Linked DNA regions of Geomonas sp. RF6. The protein of the gene in region 1 binds, or shares a complex with, the protein of each later gene. Links are inferred from orthologs where the notes say so. Each region holds a gene or a part of one and is shown on either strand. Other genes may lie near its edges.

Region 1 (10,451 bases):
ATCCAGACCTACATCGTCGGCAACGACGCCCGTCTGGTGCCAGTCGTCGCCCAGGGGGAGCTTATCGGGGTGATCACCCGTACCGACCTCTTGCGCTACGGCTACGGAGGGGAGGCGCTGTACGATCTGGCGCGCGACTCCCTCCCGGTGAAGAGTCGCGAGATCGTGGGTCTCATGAACAAGCACCTCCCCCCGCGGGTGGTGACGATCCTCAGGAACCTGGGGGAGGTCGGCGACAGGCTGGAGCTCCCGGTCTACGCGGTTGGCGGCTTCGTGCGCGACCTTCTCCTCGGGGTGGTGAACAAGGATATCGACGTCACGGTGGAGGGGGATGGAATCATATTCGCCGACGCCTTTGCGGCGCAGTACGGGTGCCGGGTGAAGAGCCACCAGAAGTTCGGCACCGCCGTCATCGTCTTCCCCGACGGCTCAAAGATCGATGTGGCGAGCACACGCCTCGAATACTACGTTTCTCCCGGAGCGCTGCCGACCGTGGAGCGCTCGTCCCTCAAGATGGATCTCTACCGTCGCGACTTCACCGTCAATACCCTCGCGATCCGGCTAAACAGCGCCTATTTCGGGAGGCTCATCGACTTCTTCGGCGCCAACCGCGACCTGCAGGACGGGGTCATCAGGGTGCTGCACAACCTCTCCTTTGTGGAGGATCCCACCCGGGTCTTTCGCGCCATCCGCTTTGAGCAGCGCCTCGCCTTCAGGATCGCGAAGCACACGGAGAATCTCATCAAGAACGCGGTGAAGATGGAATTCCTCGACAAGCTCGGCGGCCGGCGCCTCCTCTCGGAGCTGGTGCATATCCTGAAAGAGAAGGAGCCGCTGAAGGGGATCTACCGGATGGCGAACCTCGGGCTCTTCCGCTTCATCCGCCCCGATCTGGAGTTCACCCCCGCCGTACAGAATGTGCTTGAGGGTGTGCGGGAAATCCTCTCCTGGTTCGACCTCCTCTTCCTGGAGCGCCCCTACGAGCGGTGGGCCGTGTACTTTCTGGCGATGTGCGATCCCCTCACAGACGAGCAGTTCTGGGGGACCTGCACCCGACTCTCTGTGGCGGAGCATTACAAGGAAAAGCTCTACGAGATGAGAAAGGACGGAGCGCTCCTCGTGACTGCCATGGAAAAGCGTATCTACTCCAACGGCAAGCTGGAAAACAGCGAGATCTACTTCTTCCTGCGCAGTCTGACCGTGGAGGTGCTCCTCTACCTCATGGCCCGCAGCCAGCACGCCGAGGTCAAGCGGGCGATCTCTCTTTATTTCACGAAGCTAAGCGGAGTGCGCCCGCTCATCAACGGCGAGGACCTGCAGCGTCTCGGCGTACAGAAGGGACCTCGCTACCGTGAGCTCCTCGATGCCGCCCTTTCGGCGCGGCTGAACGGAACGGTCTCCAGCAAGGAGGATGAACTGCGCCTGGTCCAGGGGCTGCTTGCCGCACTGTAGCGAATCCGCAACAGAAAGCTGCGCTAAATGGCGTAGTTATCGTCTCGTCCTTCCGTCGTTCCTCTCCGCAACCCTCCCGCTCCCTCCGCTCACATCTCGGTGGCGCCGCGCCTGGTGCTCCGTTGCAGCTTTTCTTCAAAAAAACTCCCCCTGAGAAAGGAATCGGCCCGTTTGTTGCTGATGAGGTCGTGATCCCGCACTTGTTTCTGATGGAGGAGAGTTTCGTGACGTCTTGGAAAAAGTCCACAGTGGCAGCTTTGATCTTTTGTCTGGTGTCCTCACCCTGCCTCGCGGCTGCCGAAAACTTCAAAGAGGTCTTCCTCGATGCGCTCTACGGCGGGATCACCGGCGGCCTCATCGGTGCCGCCGTGATGGCGTTCACGAAGGAGCCGAGCCGGCACCTGGAGTACCTTGGCTACGGTTTCGGAGGGGGGGCGCTCCTCGGCGCAGCGTACGGTACGGTCCGTTCAGTAAAATCGTTTGCGGAGGTGGAGAACGGCAAGGTGAAATTTGCCATCCCCACCGTCATCCCCGATATACAGGAGACAAAGTCGAACGGCAAGACCCCCTTCGTGGTGACCGCGCAGTTGCTGCATGGAAAGTTTTGACGTAAGTCAAGTTTTTGGACAGTGGCAGGGAGTCATGATCCCGTTTTCGCGTCCTTTTTGGTCGTTCTGCGGAGCTCGGTGAGGGGGTGCCATAAAAGAGCAGGCCCGCCTAACGTTCCCTCCTTTGCGAAGGGGGGACAGGGGGGATTTCCTCTTGCGGGTGCCGCTCCAGTTCCCTGCCAGTCTGCCGCAAACGTGTCGCCGACATTGCCGGGAACGCCTGCGGCTTATCCCGGCCTACATTGTCTGCTTCTTCCTTTGCAATTCCCGCTCTGTTGCTCCCCTTCGCGCATCCCTGTTATACTTCCCTTCAGAAGGGGGGGACAGATTTGGCTCTCAACGGAAGACTTCCGGACCTCAAAGGGTACACCGATGCCCTCCTCAACTGGGTGGGGGGGCGCGGCAAGATACTCATCGTGGTGCACGACAACCCCGATCCCGACGCCCTCGCCTCCGCGATGGCTCTTCGCCACCTCTTCGCGGTGCGCACCAACAGGGAAGCGATCATCGCCTTTTCCGGGATGATCGGCCGCAGCGAAAACCTGGCGATGGCCAAGAATCTCCAGATCCCCCTTACCCCCTTTCAACTGATCGAACTGAAGGCCTTCCCCGTCGTCTGCCTCCTCGACAGCCAGCCCGGCACCGGGAACAACGCGCTCCCCCCCGGCGCCCGCGTTGACCTCGTCATCGACCACCACCCGATGCGCGAGGGGAGCGCCACCTGCAAGTGGATCGACATCCGGCCCGACTACGGGGCCACCAGCACCATCCTCTACGAGTATCTGCGGGTGCAGGGGATCTCTATTGGTACTAAGCTCGCCACCGCTCTTTTCTACGCCATCAAGTCGGAGACGCAGGATCTGGGGAGGGAGGCGAAGCGCCCCGACCGCGAGGCGTATCTCACCCTTTTTCCCCTGGCCAACAAGGTCCTCCTGAACTCCATCGTGCGCCCGAGACTCCCCCGCGAGTACTTTGCCGCGCTGCACTCCGGTCTCAGGCACGCCCGGATTTACGGCAATGTGCTGGTGGCATCGCTGAAGCATGTGCAGTTCCCGGAAGTCGTCGCCGAGTTTGCCGACCTGGTGGTGCGGCTGGAAGGGGTCGAGACCGCGCTTTGCATGGGGCACGTGAACCGCCAGATGATCCTCTCCATCAGGACGGAGTCGCAGGAATTGAACGCGGGGGAGCTCCTCAGGACCGTTGTCGACGGCTACGGGAGCGCCGGCGGTCATGGGATGATGGCTGGCGGGAAACTCAACGAGACAGATGAGAGCGACGAAGCGATGACTGCCACGGAGGGGCTCATGATCCGGCGCTTCCTGGAGTACCTCGGTGTGGTGCAGGGGGAGCCGGAATGTCTCATCCCTTGACCGGCTTAGCCTGCGCCGTGCGCGCAGATACTCATGAAAGCGGTTGCCAAACAAGAGGTAAAATGTTAGTACATGGTTATGTCCCTCTTCCTCGATAACGCCGCAACATCGTTCCCGAAACCGGAATCCGTGTACCTCGCCATGGACAAGGTGATAAGGGAGATCGGGGTCGCGCCGGGGAGGGGAGGGTACGGTCAGTCACTCGCCGCGTCCAGGCTTGTATTCGAGACCCGGGCGCTCCTCGCGGAGTTCTTCGGCGTCAAGCAGATTTCCCGCCTCATCTTCACCCACAGCGCTACCGAATCCCTCAATATAGCCGTGAACGGGCTTCTCGCCGCCGGCGACCACGTCGTTACTACCTCCATGGAGCACAACGCCCTCGTGCGGCCGCTGTATCTTGCCCGCAAGCGCGGCGTCGAGGTCACCTTCGTTCCCGCAGGGAAGGACGGCGTCGTATCCGAGCACGCCATCGCCGGGGCGATGCAGAAAAACACGAGGCTTGTCGCCTTCTCGCACTGCTCCAACGTGACCGGCACGATCCAGCCTCTGGAGGCGATCGTGAAGGTGGCCAAGGGGAGTGGGGCGCTTGTGCTGGTGGACGCGGCGCAGAGCGCAGGTTACCTTCCGATCGACATTGCGGCCCTCGGCATCGATCTTCTCGCCGCTCCGGGACACAAGGCTCTCTTTGGTCCCGCGGGGACCGGGATACTCGCCCTCGGTGCAGAGGTGAAGCTCGACCCGCTGCAGGTCGGCGGCACCGGCGCCAGCTCATCGAGCCCGGAGCCGCCGGAAGAGCTCCCGGAGCGCTTCGAGAGCGGCACCATGAGCACCCATGCCCTTGCCGGGCTGAAGGCGGGTGTGGAGTTCGTGCAGGAGGTGGGGCTTGAGACGATCCGCCAGAAGGAAAAAGTCCTTGTGGACCAGCTTGTGGAGGGGCTGCGCAAGATTCCGGGGGTGACGCTGTATGGTCCGGAGAGCGGCGACCGCGGCGGCGCTCTCTCCTTCACCATCGAAGGGCGGGACCCCTCCGAAATCGGCTACACTCTCGACACCGAGCACGACATCTGCGTACGCGTGGGACTTCATTGCGCACCGGACGCGCACAGGACCATCGGCACCTTCCCCACGGGGACGGTGCGGGTAAGCCCCGGCTACTTCAACACGCCCCAGGACATCGAGCGCTTTCTGAAGGCGCTGCATTGACTACGACCACTGCCGTTACGTCTTCAGTGAAGGCTCCTCCAAGGTTGCGGTGTACTCCGGCACCCCAGAGCTGCAAGCCATTCCTGACCACCGACACTTTTTCACTGAGGCCTCTATGAAAACATTTGTTCTTGATACCAACGTCCTCCTCTACGACCCGCAGGCCCTGGAAAAGTTCGAGGAACATTCGATCATCGTCCCCATTACCGTCATCGAGGAGATCGACAGGTTCAAGAAGGACATGAACGAGACGGGGAGAAACGCCCGCCAGGTCTCCCGCATCCTCGACAAAATGCGCAAGGGGGGCTCTCTCATCAAGGGGATCCAGCTGCAAAGCGGCGGGACGCTGCGGGTGGAGATCTGCGAGGAGAAAGTGCTGAAGATGCTCCCCCCCGAGCTGCGGGAAGAGCGCGGCGACAACAGGATCCTTGCGGTCGCCGTCGACCTCATGGCGCAGCGCCCGGACGTCCCGGTGATACTGGTCACAAAGGACACGAACCTGCGCATCAAGGCGGACGCTCTCGGCCTCAGCGCCGAGGACTACGAGTCGGACAAGGTGAGCATCGATTCCCTCTTTACCGGCTATGCCAGCGTGGAGGTCGGCGCCGACCTCGTCGACCGCTTTTACAGCCAGGGGTGGCTCGACTGGCCCGCGGGGCTGCATCCGAACCAGTTCGTAGCGCTCAGCGAATTCGGCAACCCCGGCCACAGCGCGCTTGGACGTTTGGATAGCTCGTCCGGCCGTGTGGTGCCGCTGCGCGGGGTCGGGAAGGAAGGGGTCTGGAGCGTCTTTCCGAGGAACCGTGAGCAGTCGTTTGCGCTCGACGCACTCCTTGACGACGAGGTAAAGATCGTGACGCTGATGGGGAAGGCAGGGACCGGAAAAACGCTTCTCGCCATAGCCGCCGGTCTGCAGAAGACGGCGGAGGAGAATGTGTACAACAGGCTCCTCGTGTCTCGCCCGGTTTTCCCGATGGGTCGCGACCTCGGCTTTCTGCCGGGGGACATCGAGGAGAAGCTCACCCCCTGGATGCAGCCGATCTTCGACAACGTCGAGCTCCTCCTGACGGGGCATGAAGGGGAGAAACGGCACAGCAAGGGGTACAAAGAGCTCATGGCGATGGGAATCCTGGAGATAGAGCCCCTCACCTACATCCGCGGGCGCTCCATCCCGATGCAGTACATGATAGTCGACGAGGCGCAGAACCTCACTCCGCATGAGATCAAGACGATCGTGACGCGGGCGGGGGAGGGGACGAAGATCGTGTTGACCGGCGACCCGTACCAGATCGACAACCCCTATGTCGACGCCGAGAGTAACGGTCTCACCTACGTAGTGGAGCGGCTGAAGGATCAGAAGATCTCGGCGCATATCACCATGACGAAGGGTGAGCGCTCCGAGCTCGCGGAGCTGGCGGCAAACCTGCTGTAGTCCGGTGCTGCGGGAAGTTTTCAGGAGAGGGCGCGGTTGCTCGTGCCCTCTTTGCTTTTTCCCGGATGCGGCGGCTGAAGGGGAAGATGATCTCCGGAAGCGAATGTCGAACCCTCGCTGGAGGACAGGCTTCCCAGCCTGTCGCGCGGCGCGAGCCGCGTCTGCTTCCATGGCGGCTGACGCCGCCATCGCAGGCAAGATGCCTGCGCTCCAGCGCGCGGGCACCGTACGTCGGCAGAGGGAAGAAGTTGGTCTCCCGCGGCGAATGTTGAACTCGCGCTGGAGCACAGGCTTCCCAGCCTGTCCCGCGGCGCGAGCCGCGTCTGTTCCAGTTCAGCCGGCGCATGCCCCTTCTTCCCACTGATCATTCGATAGAAGGACTTCGTATGTCCTCGAATCGTGCAATAATTTACTGGATACATCACTTTTGCTCGGGTTCCGATTTATATGCTTTTACTTGCTCTAGAATCTTCATGCGATGAGACGGCTGCCGCCGTGGTGGCGGACGGTCGTGTTATCCGCTCCAACATCGTCTCCTCCCAGATAGCGGTCCATGCCGAATATGGCGGGGTCGTCCCGGAAATCGCCTCCCGCCAGCACCTCGAAGCTGTCTCGACAGTCGTCACGCAAGCCCTCGAAGGGGCGGGCGTAACCCCCGCCGACCTGAAGGGGATTGCGGTGACCCAGGGGCCGGGCCTTGCCGGCGCGCTCCTCGTGGGGCTCTCCGCCGCCAAAGGACTCGCCTTCGGATGCGGCATTCCCCTCATCGGGGTGAACCACATCGAAGGGCACCTGCTGGCAGTCATGCTGGAGCGCCCGGTGGAGTTCCCTTTTCTCGCTCTCGCAGTCTCCGGCGGCCACTCCCACCTCTATCGCGTGGACGGCGTCGGGCGCTATCGGACGCTCGGACAAACGGTGGACGACGCTGCAGGTGAGGCCTTCGACAAGGTGGCGAAGCTCCTCGGTCTGCCGTACCCCGGCGGCGTGGCGATCGACCGGCTGGCAGCCCAGGGTGATCCCGGAGCGATCCGCTTTCCCCGCCCGCTCCTCAATGACGGCAGCTACAATTTCAGCTTCAGCGGCTTGAAGACTGCGGTGCTGACTCACGTGAAGAAGCACCCCGAGTCGGCGGAAGCGGGCATTCACGACCTTGCGGCCTCTTTCCAGTGGGCGGTCTGCGACGTCCTTACCCAGAAGACTGCCGCGGCCCTCGTGGAGACGGGGCTGAACCGGCTCGTGGTTGCCGGCGGTGTCGCGTGCAACAGCGCGCTTCGCCTCTCCATGCAGAAGATGTGCGATGAGAAAGGGGTCGAGCTTTACATCCCCACCCCCAGGCTCTGTGCCGACAACGCGGCGATGATCGCGGTGCCGGGGGATTTCTACCTGTCCGCCGGGATCTCGAGCGGCCTTGACCTGGACGCGCTCCCGGTGTGGCCCCTGGATCGCCTGGCGGCACGACTTACGGAGGGGATGTGATGGAGAAAATTCGCGCCAAAAAAGCGCTGGGCCAAAACTTTCTGGTGGACAGCGGTGTTCTCACGCGCATCGTTTCCTGCGTAAAGCCGACTCCGGAGGATTTTATCCTCGAGGTCGGACCTGGGCGGGGGGCTCTCTCCCGTCTGCTGGCGGAGAGCGGCGCGCGTCTTCTCGCCGTGGAGCTCGACCGCGAGCTCATCCCCGTGCTAGGAGCTGAATTCTCCGGCGCGCAGAACGTGGAGGTGGAGCATGGCGACATCCTGCGCGTAGACCTGCGGGAGATCCTCACGCAGCGCAGCGCCGGAAAGTGGAAGGTGGCGGCGAACCTGCCGTACAATATCTCCTCCCAGGTTCTTTTCCGCTTCCTCGACTGCTGCGACCTCTTCCAGAGCCTCACCCTCATGCTCCAGAAAGAGGTGGGGGACAGACTGGTCGCGCCGCCGGCGTGCAAGGACTACGGGATACTCACTGTTTTGCTCGGGCTGCACTTCGACATCCGCAGGGAGTTCATCGTGAAGCCCGGTTCCTTCCGGCCGATCCCGAAGGTAGATTCGGCGGTTCTTACCTTCACGCCGCTGCCGGCTCCGCGGGTCGAGGTGGGGGATGTCCGCTTCTTCCGGCTCCTGGTGAAAGGCGCCTTCAGCCAGAGGAGAAAGACCCTTTACAACGCCCTGCGCGGCGCACGCGTAGTGGAGACAGATGAGGCCCTTCTGGAAGGGCTTGCCAAGAGTGGTATCGACGGAGGGAGGCGCGGCGAGACCCTCTCGTTGCCTGAATTCGCTGCCCTTTCACGGGCTTTGTTGTCCGGGAAAAGTCTGGCGTAGTAACTTCCTTTTGTGGTATATAGAGCTGCTAATCTCAGACAGGGCCGCACACGCGGTCCATGGAGGTAATCCAGATGAAGATTTGCGTAGTTGGATCCGGTTATGTCGGTCTTGTCGCGGGAACCTGCTTTGCCGAAAGCGGTAACGACGTCGTCTGCGTCGACATCAGCGAAGAAAAGATCAACGGACTCAAAGAGGGAATAATCCCCATTTACGAGCCGGGACTAAAGGAGATGGTGCTGCGAAACTGCGAGGAAGGTCGCCTTACCTTCACCACGGATATCGCCGCCGCCGTCAAGGATTCCCTGGTTAACTTCATAGCGGTCGGGACCCCTCCCGGTGAGGACGGCTCCGCCGACCTGCAGTACGTCCTGGGGGTGGCGCGCGACATCGGGCGCCACATGACCGGGTTCAGGATTGTGGTGGACAAGTCGACGGTGCCGGTGGGGACCGCCGACAAGGTGCGCGCCGCCATTGCGGAGGAGCTCGCGCTGCGCGGTGTGGACTACGAGTTCGACGTCGTCTCTAACCCCGAATTCCTGAAGGAAGGCGCCGCCATCGATGACTTCATGAAACCGGACCGTGTCGTTATCGGTACGGACAATGTGCGCACCGCAGAGCTCATGAAGGAGCTGTACTCCCCCTTCATGCGCAAGTCGGACCGCCTCATCATCATGGACATCCGCAGCGCCGAGATGACCAAGTACGCGGCGAACGCGATGCTGGCGACCAAGATCACCTTCATGAACCAGATATCGAACCTCTGCGACAAGATGGGCGCGGACGTCATGGCGGTCCGCGAGGGTATCGGCTCCGACTCCCGCATAGGCTACGACTTCCTCTTCCCCGGCGTCGGCTACGGCGGCTCCTGCTTCCCGAAGGACGTGAAGGCGCTGGCCCGCACCGCCGAGGAGTGCAACTACGACTTCATCCTCCTGAAGGCGGTGGAGGAGGCGAACGAGCGGCAGAAGCTGGTATTGCCGAACAAGATCGAGGCGCGCCTCGGCTCCGGCGGGGCTAAACCGCTCGAAGGGAAGACCTTCGCCGTGTGGGGCCTTTCCTTCAAGCCGCGCACCGACGACATGCGCGAGGCGCCGTCCTTGACGATCATCTCCCGGCTCCTCGAGCTCGGGGCGCAGGTCCGCGCCCACGACCCGGAGGCGATAAAGGAAGCACAGAAGCATTTCGGGGACCGGATCTCCTACAGCCACAACATGTACGACATCCTGAAGGGGGCGGACGCCCTCGTCATCATCACCGAGTGGAACGAGTACAGAAACCCCGATTTCGAGCGGATCAAGAACCTCCTGGTCAACCCGCTCATTTTCGACGGCAGGAACCTGTACAAGCCGGAACGGATCCGCAGCAACGGGTTCGAGTACCAGCCTATCGGCAGGAACGGCAAGGCCGGATTCTAAGGAAGATCACTTGAACGGCTTCGGGTCGGATGACCCGGAGCCGTGCAGCGACAGTGGAGGGAAAAGGCTTCATGCGTGTTCTCGTGACCGGCGGCGCCGGCTTTATCGGTTCTCATCTGTGCGAAAGGCTGTTGAAGGAAGGTCACGAGGTTATCTGCCTGGACAACTTTTTCACCGGCAGTAAAAGCAACATCTCCCATCTTCTTGATTCCCACGGTTTCGAGCTCATCCGCCACGACATTACCCAGCCGGTCCTCTTAGAGGTCGACCGGATCTACAATCTCGCCTGTCCCGCCTCTCCGATTCACTACCAGTACAACCCGGTGAAGACGATCAAGACGAGCGTCATGGGGACGATAAACATGCTCGGCCTCGCCAAAAGGGTGAAGGCGAGAATCCTCCAGGCCTCGACCTCCGAGGTGTACGGCGACCCCCAGATCCACCCGCAGACGGAGGACTACTGGGGAAATGTGAATACCCTGGGGATCAGGAGCTGCTACGACGAAGGGAAGAGGGTCGCGGAGACCCTCATGATGGACTACCATCGGCAGAACGGGGTGGACATAAAGATCGTGCGCATCTTCAACACCTACGGGCCGCGCATGGCGGAAAACGACGGCCGGGTGGTCTCCAACTTCATTCTGCAGGCGCTGCGCGGCGAGGACATC
Region 2 (5,982 bases), 4.0 Mb from region 1 along the record:
GATCGGAGCGGCACGTTCCACCTTCTACCTGGTGCATACCCTCGTCGAGGCTCTCCCCCTTCCGCTCGTTCTCGATGCCGACGCCCTCAATGCACTGGCCCTTGCCCCTGAGCTTCTTTTGAAGAGACGGGGGGCAGTCACGGTCCTTACCCCTCATCCGGGAGAGATGGCGCGCCTGATCCGCGGCACCATCGCAGACGTGGAGCGGGACCGCCTTGGCGTGGCCCGGGACTTTGCCGTCCGCTACGGCGTGCACCTCGTCCTTAAGGGGTCGGGGAGCGTCGTCGCCGCCCCCGACGGCTCCGTGTCGATAAACGGCAGCGGCAATGCGGGGATGGCCTCGGGGGGGATGGGTGATGTCCTCACCGGCCTCCTCGTTTCTTTGCTCGGCCAGGGATATCCCCCCTTCCAGGCTTGCCAGCTCGGGGTCTTCCTGCACGGCTATGCGGCAGACCTCATCGCGCGTGAGAGGGGGATGGCGGGGATGAAGGCGACGGAGGTGCAGGAGTCTCTCCCCGCGGCGCTCGGGCATCTGGCACAGGCGGGAGCGTTAAAGCTCTCGAAGTAGTATCATGAAGAAGGAGCTGCGCCTGTGCGGACATCCGGCGGGCGCGGCCTGACATTGCCGCGGCTTCGAGCCGCGGCATTAGAAACGGAGAGGACCTATGCTGAAAGCAAAGGATGTTATGACCAGGGACGTCGTCACCGTGACGCAGCAGACCTCGGTGCGGGAGCTGGCTGCTCTTCTCGACGAGCGCCGCATCGGCGCTGCCCCCGTCGTCGATGAAGCCGGCAATCTGATTGGCATCGTCTCGGAATCCGATCTGGTGGAGCAGGACAAGAGCCTGCACATTCCCACCGTGGTCTCCATTTTCGACTGGGTCATCTACCTCGAGAGCGGCAAGCGCTTCGAAAAGGAGCTGCAGAAGATGACCGGTGGGACTGTCGGCGACATCTTCACCCCCGAGGTGCATACCGTCGGCCCGGAGACCCCCCTTAGCCAGGTGGCCGATCTCATGACTGACGAGCGGGTGCATCTCGTTCCGGTCGTGGAGGGGGCTCAGCTCTTAGGCGTCATTGCACGCATCGACCTCATCAGGACGATGCGCTCGTGAGGGATGCGGTAACGATAGCGACGCGGGCACCTCTGGAGACGGAGCAACTCGGGCGGAGGGTCGGTCGCCTCCTCGCCCCCGGGGATTTCCTTGCCCTTACCGGCGAGCTGGGGGCGGGGAAGACCCGCTTTGCCAAGGGGGTCGCGGAGGGGCTCGGCGTTGCCGAGGACACTCCCGTCACCAGTCCCACCTATACCATCCTCAATATCTACGAAGGGCGCATTCCCCTTTATCACTTTGACCTGTACCGTTTGCGCGGCGCTGAGGAAGTGGAGGAGCTCGGCTTCGAGGAGTACTTCTACGGCAGGGGAGTGAGCCTCGTCGAGTGGGCGGAGCGTCTGGAGGGGGAGCTTCCGGCGGATCTTCTCACCGTGACCTGCCGCCATCTTGGCGACGAGGAGCGCGAATTCACCTTTGCTGCCTCGGGCGTTCGCTCAGGCTCCCTTCTGGCCGAACTTGAAGCAGCACTGCAGGAGATATAGCCGCTACCTCGTTTGCTGAGGCCTCCGTGTCCTTGTAGGCCGGAATAAGCGCAGCGTTTCCGGCAGCCGTTTCAACCTGAGACTGCTGTGTGCCGGGAACGCCTTCGGCTTATCCCGGCCTACATTTTAGTGCAAAGGGTGTCCCGCGCAGACTGTATTTAGGCGGGAATCACGCAAGCCCTTAAGGGTGCTATTCCTATCTCGTGTTTAAAGCCATGAAACTGCTGTTTACCCGGAACCCCTTCGGCCGACTAGTGACCTACATGTTATTGATGTGAATGAGATCTCGCGGTTGAAAAAAGTGCTTTACCCATTGGATTAATCTTGGTAATAACAGTGTTCCGCGCGCGGCGGCTTCGGCTGCCGTTCGATATTCAGGACAAGGAGGACGGACATGGCCTTAGTGGTCCAAAAATACGGCGGTACCTCGATGGGGTCCGTCGAGAGGATACGCAACGTCGCCAGGAGGGTCGCAAAGACCTATGACGCCGGAAACGATATGGTGGTAGTGGTTTCCGCCATGTCCGGCGAGACGAACAAGCTGGTGGCGCTGGCAAACGAGATGAGCGAGTTCCCGGACAGCCGCGAGTACGACGTGCTGGTGGCGGCGGGGGAACAGGTCTCCATCTCTCTCCTCGCCATGTGCCTGAAATCGATGGGTTACGACGCAAAATCGTACCTGGGGTTCCAGGTGCCGATCGTCACCGACAACTCCTACAGCAAGGCGCGCATCGAGGAGATCCCCGACACGAAGATGCGGCAGGACCTGGACAAGGGGACGATCCTCATCGTCGCCGGATTCCAGGGGGTCGACGACAGTGGCAACATCACCACCCTCGGGCGCGGCGGTTCCGATACCTCGGCGGTGGCGCTCGCTGCTGCGCTGAAGGCGGATGTATGCGAGATCTACACGGACGTGGACGGGGTCTACACCACCGACCCGAACATGGTGAAGGACGCCAGGAAGATCGAGCGTATCACCTACGAGGAGATGCTGGAGCTCGCCAGCGTCGGCGCGAAGGTGTTGCAGATCCGTTCCGTCGAATTCGCCATGAAATACAACGTGGACGTGCATGTGCGTTCGAGCTTCAACGACAATTTGGGAACCATGGTTACCAAGGAGGATAAAGATATGGAAGCAGTGCTCGTCTCGGGCATCGCCTATGCCAAGGATGAAGTAAAGATTGCGGTCATGCAGGTGCCGGACAAGCCCGGGATCGCGGCTCAGATTCTCACCCCCCTCTCCGAAGCGAACATTTCCGTGGACATGATCGTGCAGAACGTGAGCGAGGCGGGTTCCACCGACTTTACCTTCACGGTCACCAAGGGGGACTTCAAGAAGGCTCTCGCCATCACGAAGGAGACGGCGCAGGCGATCCAGGCGAAGGAAGTCCTCACCGACGAGAACGTCGCCAAGATCTCCATCGTCGGCCTCGGCATGAGGAGCCACGCAGGGGTGGCCTCCACCATGTTCAAGACCCTCGCCGCCGAGGGGATCAACATCCAGATGATCTCCACCTCCGAGATCAAGATCTCCGTCGTTATCGACGAAAAGTACACCGAGCTCGCCGTGCGCGTACTGCACGACGTCTTCGGGCTGGCGGGGAAAGAGTAACGTCCTTTCGCCCACCTCGTGGGAGCGTGCTGCTCCGGCCCAAGGGGTGAGGAAGGAAGTGCTGTAAAGACGCCGTTTAAAGGTGGGTAAGATGAGCCTTGTAAAACTGTACGATACGACGCTCCGCGACGGAACTCAGGCGGAGGACATCTCCTTTCTGGTGGAGGACAAGATTCGCATCGCCCACAAGCTGGACGACTGCGGTATCCACTACATCGAGGGGGGGTGGCCCGGGAGCAACCCGAAGGATGTGACCTTCTTCAAGGAGATCAAGAAGGAGCGGCTCTCCCAGGCGAAGATTGCCGCCTTCGGCTCGACGAGGCGGGCGAAGATCACTCCGGACAAGGACCAGAACATCCGCACCCTGGTGCAGTCCGAGGCGGACGTGGTGACGATCTTTGGCAAGACCTGGGATTTCCATGTCCACGAGGCGCTGCGCATCTCCCTGGAGGAGAACCTCGAGCTGATTTACGACTCCCTCGTCTATCTGAAGGAGCGGATGCCGGAGGTCTTCTACGACGCCGAGCACTTCTTCGACGGTTACAAGGCAAATCCCGCGTACGCCATCAAGACGCTGGAGGCTGCAGCGCAGGCGGGCGCCGACTGCATCGTTCTTTGCGACACCAACGGGGGGACCCTCCCCTTCGAGGTCGCCCGCATCGTTTCGGAAGTGCGCCAGATCATCACCACTCCTCTCGGGATCCACGCCCACAACGACAGCGAGTGCGCCGTGGCGAACAGTATCGTGGCGGTGGAAAACGGCATCGTACAGGTTCAGGGGACAGCCAACGGCTTCGGGGAGCGCTGCGGCAACGCCAATCTCTGCTCCATCATTCCGGCGCTAAAGGTGAAGATGGGGAGAGACTGTCTCTCGGATCAGAACATGCGACGCCTGCGGGAGCTTTCCCGCTACGTCTACGAGCTCGCCAACCTCGCCCCCAACAAGCACCAGCCGTATGTCGGGGACTCCGCCTTCGCCCACAAGGGGGGAGTCCACGTATCGGCGATCCAGCGCCACGCTGAGACGTACGAGCACATGCGCCCCAATCTGGTAGGGAACACCACCCGCGTCCTCGTCTCCGATCTCTCCGGGAGGGCGAACATCCTTGCCAAGGCGAGCGAGTTCTCCATCAACCTGGACAGCAAGGACCCGGTGACACTGGAGATCCTGGAGAATATCAAGGAAATGGAGAATCGCGGCTACCAGTTCGAGGGGGCTGAAGCGACCTTCGAGCTCCTGATGCGCCGCGCCCTCGGCACGCACCGCAAGTTCTTCTCCGTGATCGGCTTCCGCGTCATCGACGAGAAGAGACACGAGGATGACCAGCCGACCTCCGAGGCGACGATCATGGTGAAAGTCGGCGGGAAGGTGGAGCACACCGCAGCGGAGGGGACCGGCCCGGTGAACGCGCTGGACAACGCCCTCAGGAAGGCGCTGGAGAAGTTCTACCCGAAGCTCAAGGAGGTAAAGCTCCTGGACTACAAGGTCCGCGTCCTCCCGGCAGGGCAGGGGACCGCCTCGGCCATCCGGGTCCTCATCGAGTCCGGTGACAAGGAAAGCCGCTGGGGGACGGTCGGTGTCTCCGCAAACGTCATCGAGGCTTCCTACCAGGCGCTGATCGACTCCGTGGAGTACAAGCTGCACAAGGAAGAGGAGGGAGGGGGAATTCGCTGATGCCCCGCGCCGGACGCCTCACAGTCTGCGTCCTCGCCCTCGTCGTCTCGCTTCCTGTCTTCTTCAAAGGCCGCGCTACCCGGACCCCTTCCGGAGGCGCGGCCTTTTTGCGTGCGGATCCACACCATGTGCTGGTGCGGCTCGCCGGAGATTTCCCGCACCCCGGGGTGTATAATTATCCTGTGGGTGTGACGGTGACGACCGTCACCAAAATGACGCTTACTCCCCCCTTCCCGTCTACCGCGAACGGGGTAAATGGTGAAAAGGTACTAACAAGCGGTGATATTTTGACGCTTTCCCGTCCTGCTGCGCAAGTAGGTGTCCTATCGTTGGAAAAGATGGCGGCAGCGGAGCGGATCCTCTTCGGCATCCCCCTCGATCCCGACGATATGGCCGCTTCCGACTGGGAAGCCCTGCCTGGGATCGGCCCCGCCCTCGCGCACCGCATCGTGCAGGACCGTCACAAAAATGGCGCTTTTCGCTCTCTGGAGGGGGTATCGCGCGTTCCTGGCATCGGAGAGGGGACGCTGTCGAAGATCAGGAGGTATTTCTAACGAGAGCCAACTTCGCATGGTGTCAAGCTTTACACCTCGCTTTCCACCCCCTTTCCAAATCATTTTTGCTGAAGCATTCCTTATTGGCACGCAACATGTAAACACTCCCTAGCAGACACGATCAATTCCTATCAATGCGGAGGTTGCTATTATGAATTGCCCTAAATGCAAAGGGAGAATGTTCTCGGAAAAATATTACGACTTCGTGCGGTCTTTCGACGCCTGGAAGTGCACCTGCTGCGGCGAGGTGCTGGATCCGACGATCCTGGCGAACAGGGCGAGGAACAACAATAACCTCCTCGGCTGAGCCCTTCTGGTAAGAGCGGACCGTGCGGTAGGCGTTCCGACTATAGATGCAAAAAAAGGATTCCCTCAGTGGAATCCTTTTTTTGTGTCCGCAGAGAATTGCGGGAAGCTCTGCCTATTACTCCTCACCAGATCAAAAGACCTCTCTTTCGTTCAGGCACCCCGCGAAGCCTCCGGCACATTCGCCGGCATTACCAACTCACTATCATCGCTTCAAATCCGAAAATGCGAAGCC
Region 3 (10,502 bases), 1.2 Mb from region 1 along the record:
ACCAGAGGGTCCGCACCGGCCGCGCCTCCACCTCTCTTCTGGACGAGGTGAAGGTGGACTACTACGGCAACCTCTCCCCGCTGAGCCAGGTGGCCACCCTCGCGGTCCCGGAGGCGCGCACCATCACCATCTCGCCGTGGGAGAACAAGATGATCCCGATCATCGAGAAGGCGATCCTGAACGCGAACCTGGGGCTCACCCCGGCAAACGACGGGAAGCAGATCCGCCTGAACCTCCCGCCGCTTACCGAGGAGCGCCGCAAGGACATCGTGAAGCAGCTCAAGAAGGACGGCGAGGACGCGAAGGTCGCGCTGCGCAACATCCGCCGCGAGGCGATCGACGAGCTGAAGAAGCTGGAGAAGGAGAAGCAGATCTCCGAGGACGAGCTGAAGCGCGCCGAGAAAGAAGTGCAGGATTTCACCAACACCCACGTGGCGAAGGTGGACGAGGTCTTCGCGCACAAGGAAAAAGAGGTTATGGAGGTCTAGGACGCTCCGGATCGGGGGGGAGTCTCTCCCCCCCGGCAACCTCTCGCGCGCCGCGGGGCGCGCACCACCCCTCCAATCCAGGGGATTTTTTGTTTTTAGGGTGCTCATGAAAACACTCAAGCCGGAAAACCTGCCGCGTCACCTCGCCATCATCATGGACGGCAACGGGCGCTGGGCCAAGGAGCGCATGCTGCGCCGCATCGTCGGGCACCGCAAAGGTGTGGAGACGGTCCGGGTCATCGTGGAGGAGTGCTCGCGCCTGAAGATCGGCTACCTTACCCTCTTCGCCTTCTCTGCGGAGAACTGGCTGCGCCCGAAGACCGAGGTGACTGCGCTCATGGCGCTCCTCAAGCAGTACATTCGCGGTGAGACCGCACGGATGATGCAAAACGACATCAGGTTCAACGTGATAGGGAACCGTGCCGACCTGCCGGAGGACGTAAACCGCGAGATCGACTCGACGATCCAGAAGACCTCGGGAAACCGCGGCATGCTCCTCACCCTTGCCCTTTCCTACGGCGGCCGCCAGGAGATCATTTCCGCCGCACGAAGGCTCGCGAGTGAGGCCGCCGCCGGCCGCCTCGACCCCGATTCCATCGACGAGAACTCTTTCGGCGCATCGCTCAGCACCGCCGGGATCCCCGATCCCGACCTCCTGATACGGACGAGTGGTGAGATGCGCATCAGCAACTTTCTCCTCTGGCAGCTGGCCTACGCGGAGCTCTACTTCACGGAGGTCAACTGGCCGGAGTTCGACAGGGACGAGCTGGCCCGCGCGCTCAAGGACTACCAGTCCAGGGAGCGCCGGTTCGGCAAGACCAGCGACCAGCTGCGTCGTGGCGGGGAGCAGCCCTCCTAGCGGGGGACGCCAAGAAAGGAGCTCGCTATCAAACGTCTTGCTTCCGCAGCGGTACTCTTGCCGCTGCTCATACTCTTCATTTTGAAGTCGCCCCCCGTCTGGTTCGACATCCTCATCGCAGTGGTGGCGGCCATCGGGCTCGACGAGTTCTACCGCATGACCCTCCCGGAGCGCCGCAGCGAAGGGTGGAGCGCCGCGGTCGTCGGCGCCCTCGCGCTCTTCACCATTCCCTTCGCCGACGGGATGCTCTCCCTCTTTGCCCTCACCGCAGCAGTGCTCGGCTTCTCCCTTGTCGGCCTCTTCCGCCTGAAGGACATCGCGCAGGCCGCATCCGAGTCCGCCTTCATCTTCATGGGCTTTCTCTACGTCCCGCTGCTCCTTGCGCACTTGATCCTCCTGCGCGTCGAGCCGCACGGCGTGGCCTGGATCTTCCTGATGATGGTGATCGTGATGTCCGGGGACAGCGCCGCCTACTACGTGGGCTCGAGCTTCGGGCGCACGAAGCTCTACCCTGCGGTGAGCCCGAAGAAGAGTGTGGAAGGCTCCCTCGGGGGGCTCGCGGGGAGCGTGATCGGCGCCCTTGTCTTCCGCGCCCTCTTTTTCGCTGAGCTGACGATCGTCGACGCGGTGGCGGTGGCGCTCCTTTGCGGAGTCCTCGGGCAGCTGGGAGACCTTTTCGAGTCCCTCATCAAGAGAAGCTGCGGCGTGAAGGATTCCGGCACCCTCATCCCCGGCCACGGCGGAATTCTCGACCGGCTGGACAGCATCCTCTTCGCAGCCCCCGCGGTTTTCTACTACGCGTACTTCGTGTTCGCGGGGTAGAGAGTGAGCTACATCCCTCTTCTGGCGTACTCACGCACAAAATTGCACAGCGCTCTCTTTTCCAACGGCGCTTGTTATGAGGTATTATGAAAAAGATCGCTATTCTCGGCTCCACCGGATCGATCGGGGTGAGCACCCTCGACGTCGTCGATAAACACCCCGAGATGTTCCAGGTGGTGGCGCTAACTGCAGGCACCAACCTGGAGCTCCTCAAAACGCAGATCGAGAAGTTCTCCCCAGTGCTCGTCTCGGTTCTCACCGCCGAGCACGCCGCGCAGCTCGATCGTATGCTCTCCGGGAAGAAACCGCAGATCATGCATGGCGTGGAAGGGCTGATCGCCGCCGCCACCGCGCCGGATGCCACCATGGTGGTAGCCGCCATCGTGGGCGCCGCAGGGCTTGTCCCGACGGCAGCCGCGATCAGCGCCGGCAAGGACGTGGCACTGGCCAACAAGGAAACGCTCGTCACCGCCGGGCACCTGATCATGGACCTCGTGCAGGAGAAGGGGGTCAACCTCTACCCGGTGGACAGCGAGCACTGTGCGGTCTTCCAGTCCCTCGTGGGGCACCGGAAGGAGGACGTGAGCCGCCTCATCCTCACCGCCTCCGGAGGGCCGTTCTGGAGCTGGAGCAGCGAAAAGGTGGCAGGCGCCACCATAAACGACGCCCTGAACCACCCGAACTGGAGCATGGGAAAAAAGATCAGCATCGATTCAGCGACGATGATGAACAAGGGGCTCGAGGTCATCGAGGCGCGCTGGCTCTTCGACATCCCTGTCGACCGCATCGCGGTGCACATCCACCCGCAGAGCATCATCCACTCCATGGTGGAGTATCTGGACGGCAGCGTCATGGCGCAGCTCGGGATGCCGGATATGAAAGGGCCGATCGCCTACGCCCTGACCTATCCGGCCCGCATCCCCGCCGGCGTCAAGCCGCTCGACCTCACCAGCCTTTCCGGGCTCACCTTTCATAGGCCCGATCCGCTGCGCTTCCCGGCGCTCGATCTTGCCTACCAGGCGGCACGCTCCGGCGAGAGCATGCCGGCAGTCATGAATGCAGCCAATGAAATCGCCGTGGAGGCGTTTCTCTCGGGGAGGATCGGGTTCGCCGCCATCCCGGTGGCGATTGAAAAGACGATGGAGCTGCACGAACCGCACGCTCTGCGCACCTTCGAGGAGGTGCTGGAGGCCGACCGCTTCGGTCGCAGGACCGCCAGGAAGGTCCTGAAGTTCGAGGAGTAAGACCGAAGCCGTCGCTGCAAGACCGTAGGGGGGGTAATGACTAGCATATTCTTCGCAATTATCGCCCTGGGGGTGCTGATCTTTATTCACGAGCTCGGGCACTTCCTTTTTGCCAAGGCGTTCGGGGTAGGGGTCGAGAAGTTCTCCCTCGGATTTGGGCCGAAGATCGTCGGGAAAAAATATGGCGAGACGGAGTATCTCCTCTCCGCATTCCCCCTTGGCGGCTACGTCAAGATGGTGGGGGAGGGGGACGACGTCGAAATCACCGAGGAGCAGAGGACAGTCTCCTTCAGCGACAAGTCCGTACTGCGCCGCATCATCATCGTCGCGGCGGGACCGATCTTCAATCTCCTCTTCGCCTACTTCCTCTTCATCGTCGTCTTCATGATCGGCGTTCCAGCCGTCACCACGAAGGTCGGCGAGGTCGTCCCGGGGAAACCCGCGGCGCAGGCGGGGATCCTGCCGGGAGACCTTATCACTGCTGTGAACGGCAAGCCGGTGGACCGCTGGGAGGATTTCGCCACCGTCATCTCCAAGGGGAAGATCGCCCCGATGCAGGTGACGGTCGTGCGCGGCGCGACTGTCATGAACTACAACATGGTCCCGGAGCCCCGCACGACGAAGAACCTCCTCGGTGAAACGGTGACCTCCCCGGTGATCGGGGTCGTGGCGGCCGGCGAGACGGTGACGGACCACTTCACTCCGCTGGAGGCGATAAAGCGGGGGAGCGAGCAGTGCTGGAACGTGATCTCCCTTACCTTCCTCTCCCTGGTGCGCCTCGTGGAGCGCGCCATACCGCTCGACACCATCGGCGGCCCGATCATGATCGTGAAGATCGCCGGGCAGCAGGCAGCGGCCGGCGGCGTGAACTTCCTCGCCTTCGTGGCGCTCCTCTCGGTGAACCTGGGGGTGCTGAACCTCCTCCCCGTGCCGATCCTGGACGGCGGCCACCTCGCCTTTTACATCATCGAGCTCATCATCGGCCGTCCGGTGGGGAAAAGGGCGCGGGAGATAGCGCAGCAGGTCGGGCTCGTCCTCCTGGTGAGCCTCATGATCCTCGCCTTCTACAACGACATCGCCCGGATCGTGACAGGGAAATAGTCGGGGGGAGTAAGGATCCCATCATCATTCACGGCCGGGAGGGGAATACCTCCCGGCTTTCTCATCGCTCCAGCAGCAGGCGTAGATCGGAATAGCCTTGAAGATTCTCACCTTTGATACCTCCGGAAGCTCATCAAGCGTCGCACTCTCCCACGGCACCGAACTGATCGGTGAAACCCTTTTCAGCGGCCACCGCACCCCCACAGGGAAGCTCCTCGACGCCGCCCGCGCGCTCCTCGACACAGCCTCCCTCGCTCCGGCGGATCTCGATGCCTTCGCCGTCTCCCTCGGCCCCGGCTCCTTCACCGGCGTCCGCGTCGGCATCTCCCTGGTGAAAGGGATGGCGCTGGCGGCAGGGAAGCCGGCGCTGGGCTTCTCCTCCCTCGCCATGCTCGCCGCCAATCTCCCGCTGTGCGCCTGGCAGGTGGCGCCCCTCTTCGATGCCCGGAAAAGCGAGGTGTATTGCGCGCTGTACCGCACCGGAAGCGGGGTGCCGGTTCCGGTGGCGGCTGAGGCGGTCCTTCCCCCTGTCGACTTTCTGGCCACCATCACCGAGCCTACCGTCTTTGTGGGGGACGGAGCGCTGAGGTACCGGGAGCTGATCACCGAGACCCTCGGCGACCTCGCCATCTTCGCCCCCTGGAATGCCCACCTCCCGAAGGCATCGGCGGGGGCTCTTGTTGCCCATGAAGCCGCTCTGGCCGGGGCATTCATCCCTCTCGCCCAACTCAACCCCCGCTACCTGCGCCTCTCCGAGGCGGAAGTGGCCAAAAAACGGGCCTCCGAAGAATTCAGGAAAAACGCTCCTTGAGTCCCCCCTCCCTTGACGGGAGGGGGACAGGGGTGGGTGAAGCTGCCATGAGCTGGAACGGTGGCGCCTTCCCTCACACCCTGTCCCTCCCCCGCGAGGAGGAAGGGAACATTCCTGCAGCCGTTTTAAAAAAATGTTCGATTAAACTGAAAAACGCCGGGAAGGGGGCTGAGCAGGCGCCCGAGTAGCTGTTGACAGTTCTTTTGTAATGTATTATGTTGACCCCTCTATTTTTAATCCAACGGTAACCTCCTCTAAATACGAAGAAATTTTACCGTCATCAACTACCGGTTTATTAGCTCCAAACGGTGAGCGCTCCGGTGCAAGGGACAACATATGCGTAGCGATACTATTACTCAGGGACTGGAGCGTACTCCGCACCGCGCCCTTCTGAAGGGTACAGGACTTCCGCAGAGCGAGATGGCGAAGCCCTTCATCGGCATTGCCACCAGCTTCACCGATCTCATCCCCGGCCACATAGGGATGAGGGACCTCGAGCGTTTCATCGAAAAGGGGATTCACACCGGCGGCGGCTACGCCTTTCTCTTCGGGATTCCGGGGGTTTGCGACGGGATCTCCATGGGGCACAAGGGGATGCACTACTCCCTCCCCACCCGCGAGCTGATCGCGGACATGGTGGAGTCGGTCGCCGAGGCGCACCGCCTGGACGGTCTCGTCCTTCTCACCAACTGCGACAAGATCACCCCGGGGATGCTGATGGCTGCCGCGCGTCTCGACATCCCCTGCATCGTGGTGACCGCCGGTCCGATGATGAGCGGCCGCGGCGTCGAGGGAAGGCGCTACTCCTTTGTCACCGACACCTTCGAGGCGATGGCCCGCTACAAGGCCGGCGTCATCGACGACGCCGAGCTCGCCCGCTGCGAGGAGAACGCCTGCCCCGGCGTCGGGTCCTGCCAGGGGCTCTTCACCGCCAACACCATGGCGATCCTCACCGAGACGCTCGGCATGAGCCTCCCGCGCTGCGGCACCGCCCTCGCCGTCTCTGCCCTCAAGAGAAGGATCGCCTTTGCCTCCGGCGAGCGAATCGTGCAGATGGTCGGCGAGAACGTCACCCCGCGCTCCATCCTCTCCAGGGAAGCATTCGAAAACGCCATCCGCGTCGACCTCGCCCTCGGCGGCTCCTCCAACACGGTCCTGCACCTCCTCGCCATCGCACGTGAGGCCGGGGTAGATCTGCCGCTGGAGACCTTCGACGTCCTCTCCCGCCAGACCCCGCAGATTGCCTCCATGAACCCCGCAGGTGAGCACTTCATGGAAGACCTCGACGCGGCAGGGGGCGTGGCAGGGGTGCTGAAGCAGCTCGGCGACAGCATCCACGACTGCCCGACCGTCATGGGGCTCACCACGAAGCAGATCGTCTCCTCCCTCTCCGACGTCGACGAGAGCGTCATCCGCCCGACCGCACAGCCGGTGAAGAAGGAAGGGGGGATCGCGGTTCTCTTCGGGAACATCGCTCCGGACGGCGCGGTGGTGAAGCAGTCCGGCGTGGGCGAGAAGATGATGCAATTCACCGGCACCGCCCGCTGCTTCGACTCCGAAGAGCTCGCCATGCAGGCAATCATGAGCGGCCAGATCAAGAGCGGCGACATGGTGGTGATCCGCTACGAGGGGCCGAAGGGCGGCCCGGGGATGCGCGAGATGCTCGCCCCCACCGCAGCGATCATGGGGCTTGGCCTCGGCGACTCCGTAGCGCTCATCACCGACGGCCGCTTCTCCGGCGGCACCCGCGGTCCGTGCGTCGGGCATATCTCCCCGGAAGCTGCGGTCGGCGGCCCGATCGCTCTCGTGGAGGACGGTGACCGGATCGAGCTCGACATCCCGTCCCGCTCCCTGAAGCTTCTGGTGAGCGACGAAGTCCTCGCCGAGCGCCGCGCACGCTGGAGCGCACCGGAGCCGAAGATCAAGAAGGGGTGGCTCGCCCGTTACGCGAAGGTCGTCACCTCCGCCAACACCGGAGCGGTCACCACGGCATAAGTTTTTTTGGGTTAGTGTTGCAACTCAGCCAGCCAGCAATTGGCAACTCCCGCACCACGTCCCCTCCCTTTCAAGGGGAGGGACAGGGTGGGGATGGGGTTCAGCAAACAGCAACAATGAAACGGTCAATAGTGAACACAACGAAGTTTGCAGTCATGCCGGGGGTGTTATGAAGATGAATGGTGCTCGGATAGTGTTGGAGTGCTTGAAGCTGGAGGGGGTGGATACGGTCTTCGGTTACCCCGGCGGAACCGTCATAAACCTCTACGACGAGCTATTCTCCTTCAAGGAGATCAAGCACATCCTGCCGCGCCACGAGCAGGCGGGGGTGCATGCCGCCGACGGGTACGCCCGCGCGACCGGCAGGGTAGGGGTGGCGATAGCGACCTCCGGCCCCGGCGCGACCAATACCATCACCGGGATCGCCACCGCCTACATGGACTCGATCCCCATGGTGATTATCACCGGGCAGGTCCCCACCGCGCTCATCGGCAACGACGCCTTCCAGGAAGCGGACATCATGGGGATCACCCGCCCCTGCACGAAGCACAACTTCCTGGTGAAGGACATCAGGCAGCTGGCGACGATCATGAAGAAGGCCTTCTACATCGCCCGCAGCGGCCGCCCCGGCCCGGTCCTCGTCGATCTCCCGAAAGACGTGCAGGTAGCCACCACCGAGTTCCACTATCCGGACAGCGTGGAGCTGCGCGGCTACAAGCCGACACTGGAAGGGCACCCGAAGCAGATCGAGAAAGCCGTCTCCATGATCCTGCAGGCGAAGAAGCCGGTCATCTATGTCGGCGGCGGAGCCGTCCTCGGCAACGCCTGCGCCGAGCTTACCACGCTGGTGCGGCGCCTCGGCGCTCCGGTTACCACCACCCTCATGGGGCTTGGCGCCTTCCCGGAGAACGATCCCCTCTCCCTCGGGCTGCTCGGCATGCATGGCACCTACTACGCCAACATGGCCGTCTCCAACTGCGACGTGCTCGTCGCCGTCGCCGCCCGTTTTGACGACAGGGTCACCGGGAAGATTCCGGCGTTCGCCCCGCACGCGAAGATCATCCACCTCGACGTCGATCCCACTTCCATCAAGAAGAACGTGAGGGTCGACCTACCGATCGTAGGGGACGTCTGCGAGATCCTGAAGAAGATGCTGAAGGTCATTGAGGAGCGCGACTTGGAGGCGGACAACGCCCGCCAGGGGTACCTGCCGTGGCTCGAGGAGATCGCCGACTGGAAGGAAAAGCAGCCGATGGCCTACCAACAGGGTGACAAGGTCATCAAGCCGCAGTACGTGATCCAGAGGCTGCGCGCCCTTTCCGACGAGGATGCCATCGTTGCCACCGACGTCGGGCAGCACCAGATGTGGACCGCGCAGTTCTTCGGCTTCACCCGTCCGCGGACGCTCCTCTCCTCCGGCGGGCTCGGGACGATGGGTTTCGGCCTCCCCGCCGCCATGGGAGCGCAGGCAGCCTTCCGTGACCGCCAGGTCATCGCCATCTGCGGCGACGGCGGCTTCCAGATGAACCTGCAGGAGCTGGCCACGATGGTGCAGAACCGCCTCGCGGTGAAGATCTGCATCATCAACAACAACTTCCTCGGCATGGTGCGGCAGTGGCAGGAGCTCTTCTTCGACAAGCGCTACTCCTCCACCTGCCTGGAGCTGCCGATCGACTTCGTGAAGCTTGCCGAAGCCTTCGGCGCGAAAGGTTTCACCGCCTCCTCCGTTGAAGAGGTCGACAACGTCATCAAGGAAGGATTCGCCACGCCAGGCCCGGTGATCATGGAGTTCCGTGTCGCCCGCGAGGAGAAGGTGCTCCCGATGGTGCCCGCCGGCGCGTCCCTCACCGAGATGGTGCTGGCGTCCTAGAAGGCGTTTTCCCGCAAGGGAGAGGCTCTCTGCGAAATGGAGGGGAATCCCCCCTCGCCACTGTTACGCTTTGCTTATGCCGGGCCGGGAGCGGAAGGACTCATCCCGACCCCTGAAGTATCTGGAGGGACCGTGCGACACATCATAGCCGTGCTGGTAGAAAATGAATTCGGAGTCCTTTCCCGCGTGGTGGGGCTTTTCTCCGGGAGGGGGTTCAACATCGACTCCCTCACCGTTGCTCCCACCAATGACGAGTCCCTCTCCCGCATCACGCTGGTAACCCGCGGGGACGAGCAGATCATCGAGCAGATCACCAAGCAGCTGAACAAGCTGATCGACGTCATCAAGGTCATCGACTTTGAGCCGGAGAACGCCATCGAGCGCGAGATGGCCCTCGTGAAGGTGAACGCGGAGGACCAGAGCCGCGCCGAGGTGCTGCGCGTGGCGGACATCTTCCGCGCGAAGGTCATCGACGTGACACCGAAGTCGTACACCCTGGAGGCCACCGGTGCGCCGTCAAAGATCGACGCCATGGTGGAGCTCCTGCGCCCCCTCGGGCTGAAGGAGCTCGTCCGCACCGGCCCCGTCGCCATCGGGCGCGGCTCCAAGGGGTGGAAAGGGCAGTAAACGGGCAGTATCCATCACAGCACGAACAGAGTGCTTTCTGCATGCGGCCTGGTCGGGACCTCCCGTTCCAGGCCCTTAATCTTAAACTGAAGGAATTCACAAAGGAGAGACGATGAAGATTTATTATGACAAGGACTGCAACCTGGACATTCTCAGAGGGAAGAAGGTGGCGGTGCTGGGATACGGCTCGCAGGGTCACGCCCACTCCAACAACCTGAAGGACTCCGGCGTTGACGTCGTTGTCGGCCTGAAGGCCGACTCCCCCTCCGTGGCGAAAGCCCAGGCTGCCGGCCTTACCGTGCTGCCGACCTCCGAGGCGGTGAAAGTCGCCGACATCATCATGATCCTGCTCCCGGACGAGATCCAGGGGGACGTGTACCGCGAGCAGATCGCTCCGTTCGTCAAGCAGGGCGCATACCTCGCCTTCGGCCACGGCTTCGCGATTCACTTCGGCCAGATCGTGCCGCGCGCTGACATCAACGTCATCATGGTCGCTCCCAAGGGCCCGGGTCACCTCGTGCGTCACGAGTACACCAAGGGTGGCGGCGTTCCCTCCCTCATCGCCATCGCCCACGACCCCTCCGGCGACTCCAAGGAGATCGCACTCGCCTACGCTTCCGCAAACGGCGGCGGCAAGGCCGGCATCATCGAGACCTCCTTCAAGGAAGAGACCGAGACCGACCTC

What was found.
Region 2: the proteins of tsaD (region 1) and tsaE are in contact, whole or in part, in a crystal structure (PDB 6N9A), measured with the Thermotoga maritima proteins. The link is inferred for Geomonas sp. RF6 from one-to-one orthologs. Residues at the interface, in WP_004082750.1 of Thermotoga maritima: Cys10, Asp11, Arg49, His50, Leu82, Gly84, Gly135, Gly136, Glu154, Thr155, Leu156, Asp157, Asp158, Ser159, Glu162, Asp165, Lys166, Arg169, Leu170, Tyr175, Lys213, Thr214, Leu217, Tyr218, Gln221, Arg222, Asn324; in WP_004082108.1 of Thermotoga maritima: Leu37, Gly38, Lys46, Lys57, Val59, Lys60, Ser61, Thr63, Phe64, Thr65, Leu66, Met67, Val69, Pro71, Tyr82, Arg83, Leu84, Asp86, Asp88, Phe89, Asp93, Ile128, Asp130, Glu131, Arg134.
Region 3: the proteins of tsaD (region 1) and tsaB are in contact, whole or in part, in a solved structure (PDB 4WQ4), measured with the Escherichia coli proteins. The link is inferred for Geomonas sp. RF6 from one-to-one orthologs.

Annotation. Positions count from the first base shown.
Region 1 is NZ_CP087999.1:4,312,980-4,323,430, forward strand. Bases 5,634-8,526 are described here. They hold tsaD (tRNA (adenosine(37)-N6)-threonylcarbamoyltransferase complex transferase subunit TsaD), read left to right. Parts: upstream 5,634-6,512; coding sequence 6,513-7,541; downstream 7,542-8,526. Other genes in these bases: LPW11_RS18455 (PhoH family protein), read left to right, coding at 5,634-6,065; rsmA (16S rRNA (adenine(1518)-N(6)/adenine(1519)-N(6))-dimethyltransferase RsmA), read left to right, coding at 7,541-8,365; LPW11_RS18470 (UDP-glucose dehydrogenase family protein), read left to right, coding at 8,440-8,526. Outside these bases: LPW11_RS18435 (A-adding tRNA nucleotidyltransferase), read left to right, coding at 1-1,452; LPW11_RS18440 (hypothetical protein), read left to right, coding at 1,677-2,060; LPW11_RS18445 (DHH family phosphoesterase), read left to right, coding at 2,390-3,430; LPW11_RS18450 (aminotransferase class V-fold PLP-dependent enzyme), read left to right, coding at 3,509-4,633; more of LPW11_RS18455, read left to right, coding at 4,749-5,633; more of LPW11_RS18470, read left to right, coding at 8,527-9,783; LPW11_RS18475 (UDP-glucuronic acid decarboxylase family protein), read left to right, coding at 9,855-10,451.
Region 2 is NZ_CP087999.1:361,077-367,058, reverse strand. What follows is about bases 1-2,854. They hold tsaE (tRNA (adenosine(37)-N6)-threonylcarbamoyltransferase complex ATPase subunit type 1 TsaE), read left to right. Parts: upstream 1-1,111; coding sequence 1,112-1,597; downstream 1,598-2,854. Other genes in these bases: LPW11_RS01580 (aspartate kinase), read left to right, coding at 1,992-2,854; LPW11_RS01590 (CBS domain-containing protein), read left to right, coding at 666-1,115; LPW11_RS01595 (NAD(P)H-hydrate dehydratase), read left to right, coding at 1-568. Also shown: more of LPW11_RS01580, read left to right, coding at 2,855-3,212; cimA (citramalate synthase), read left to right, coding at 3,304-4,887; LPW11_RS01570 (ComEA family DNA-binding protein), read left to right, coding at 5,226-5,441; LPW11_RS22350 (hypothetical protein), read left to right, coding at 5,620-5,748. UniProt on the Escherichia coli protein: Required for the formation of a threonylcarbamoyl group on adenosine at position 37 (t(6)A37) in tRNAs that read codons beginning with adenine.
Region 3 is NZ_CP087999.1:3,112,262-3,122,763, forward strand. What follows is about bases 3,525-6,468. They hold tsaB (tRNA (adenosine(37)-N6)-threonylcarbamoyltransferase complex dimerization subunit type 1 TsaB), read left to right. Parts: upstream 3,525-4,611; coding sequence 4,612-5,325; downstream 5,326-6,468. Other genes in these bases: rseP (RIP metalloprotease RseP), read left to right, coding at 3,525-4,514; ilvD (dihydroxy-acid dehydratase), read left to right, coding at 5,662-6,468. Outside these bases: frr (ribosome recycling factor), read left to right, coding at 1-488; LPW11_RS13420 (isoprenyl transferase), read left to right, coding at 595-1,347; LPW11_RS13425 (phosphatidate cytidylyltransferase), read left to right, coding at 1,375-2,169; LPW11_RS13430 (1-deoxy-D-xylulose-5-phosphate reductoisomerase), read left to right, coding at 2,256-3,413; more of rseP, read left to right, coding at 3,450-3,524; more of ilvD, read left to right, coding at 6,469-7,320; ilvB (biosynthetic-type acetolactate synthase large subunit), read left to right, coding at 7,490-9,190; ilvN (acetolactate synthase small subunit), read left to right, coding at 9,323-9,817; ilvC (ketol-acid reductoisomerase), read left to right, coding at 9,930-10,502. UniProt on the Escherichia coli protein: Required for the formation of a threonylcarbamoyl group on adenosine at position 37 (t(6)A37) in tRNAs that read codons beginning with adenine.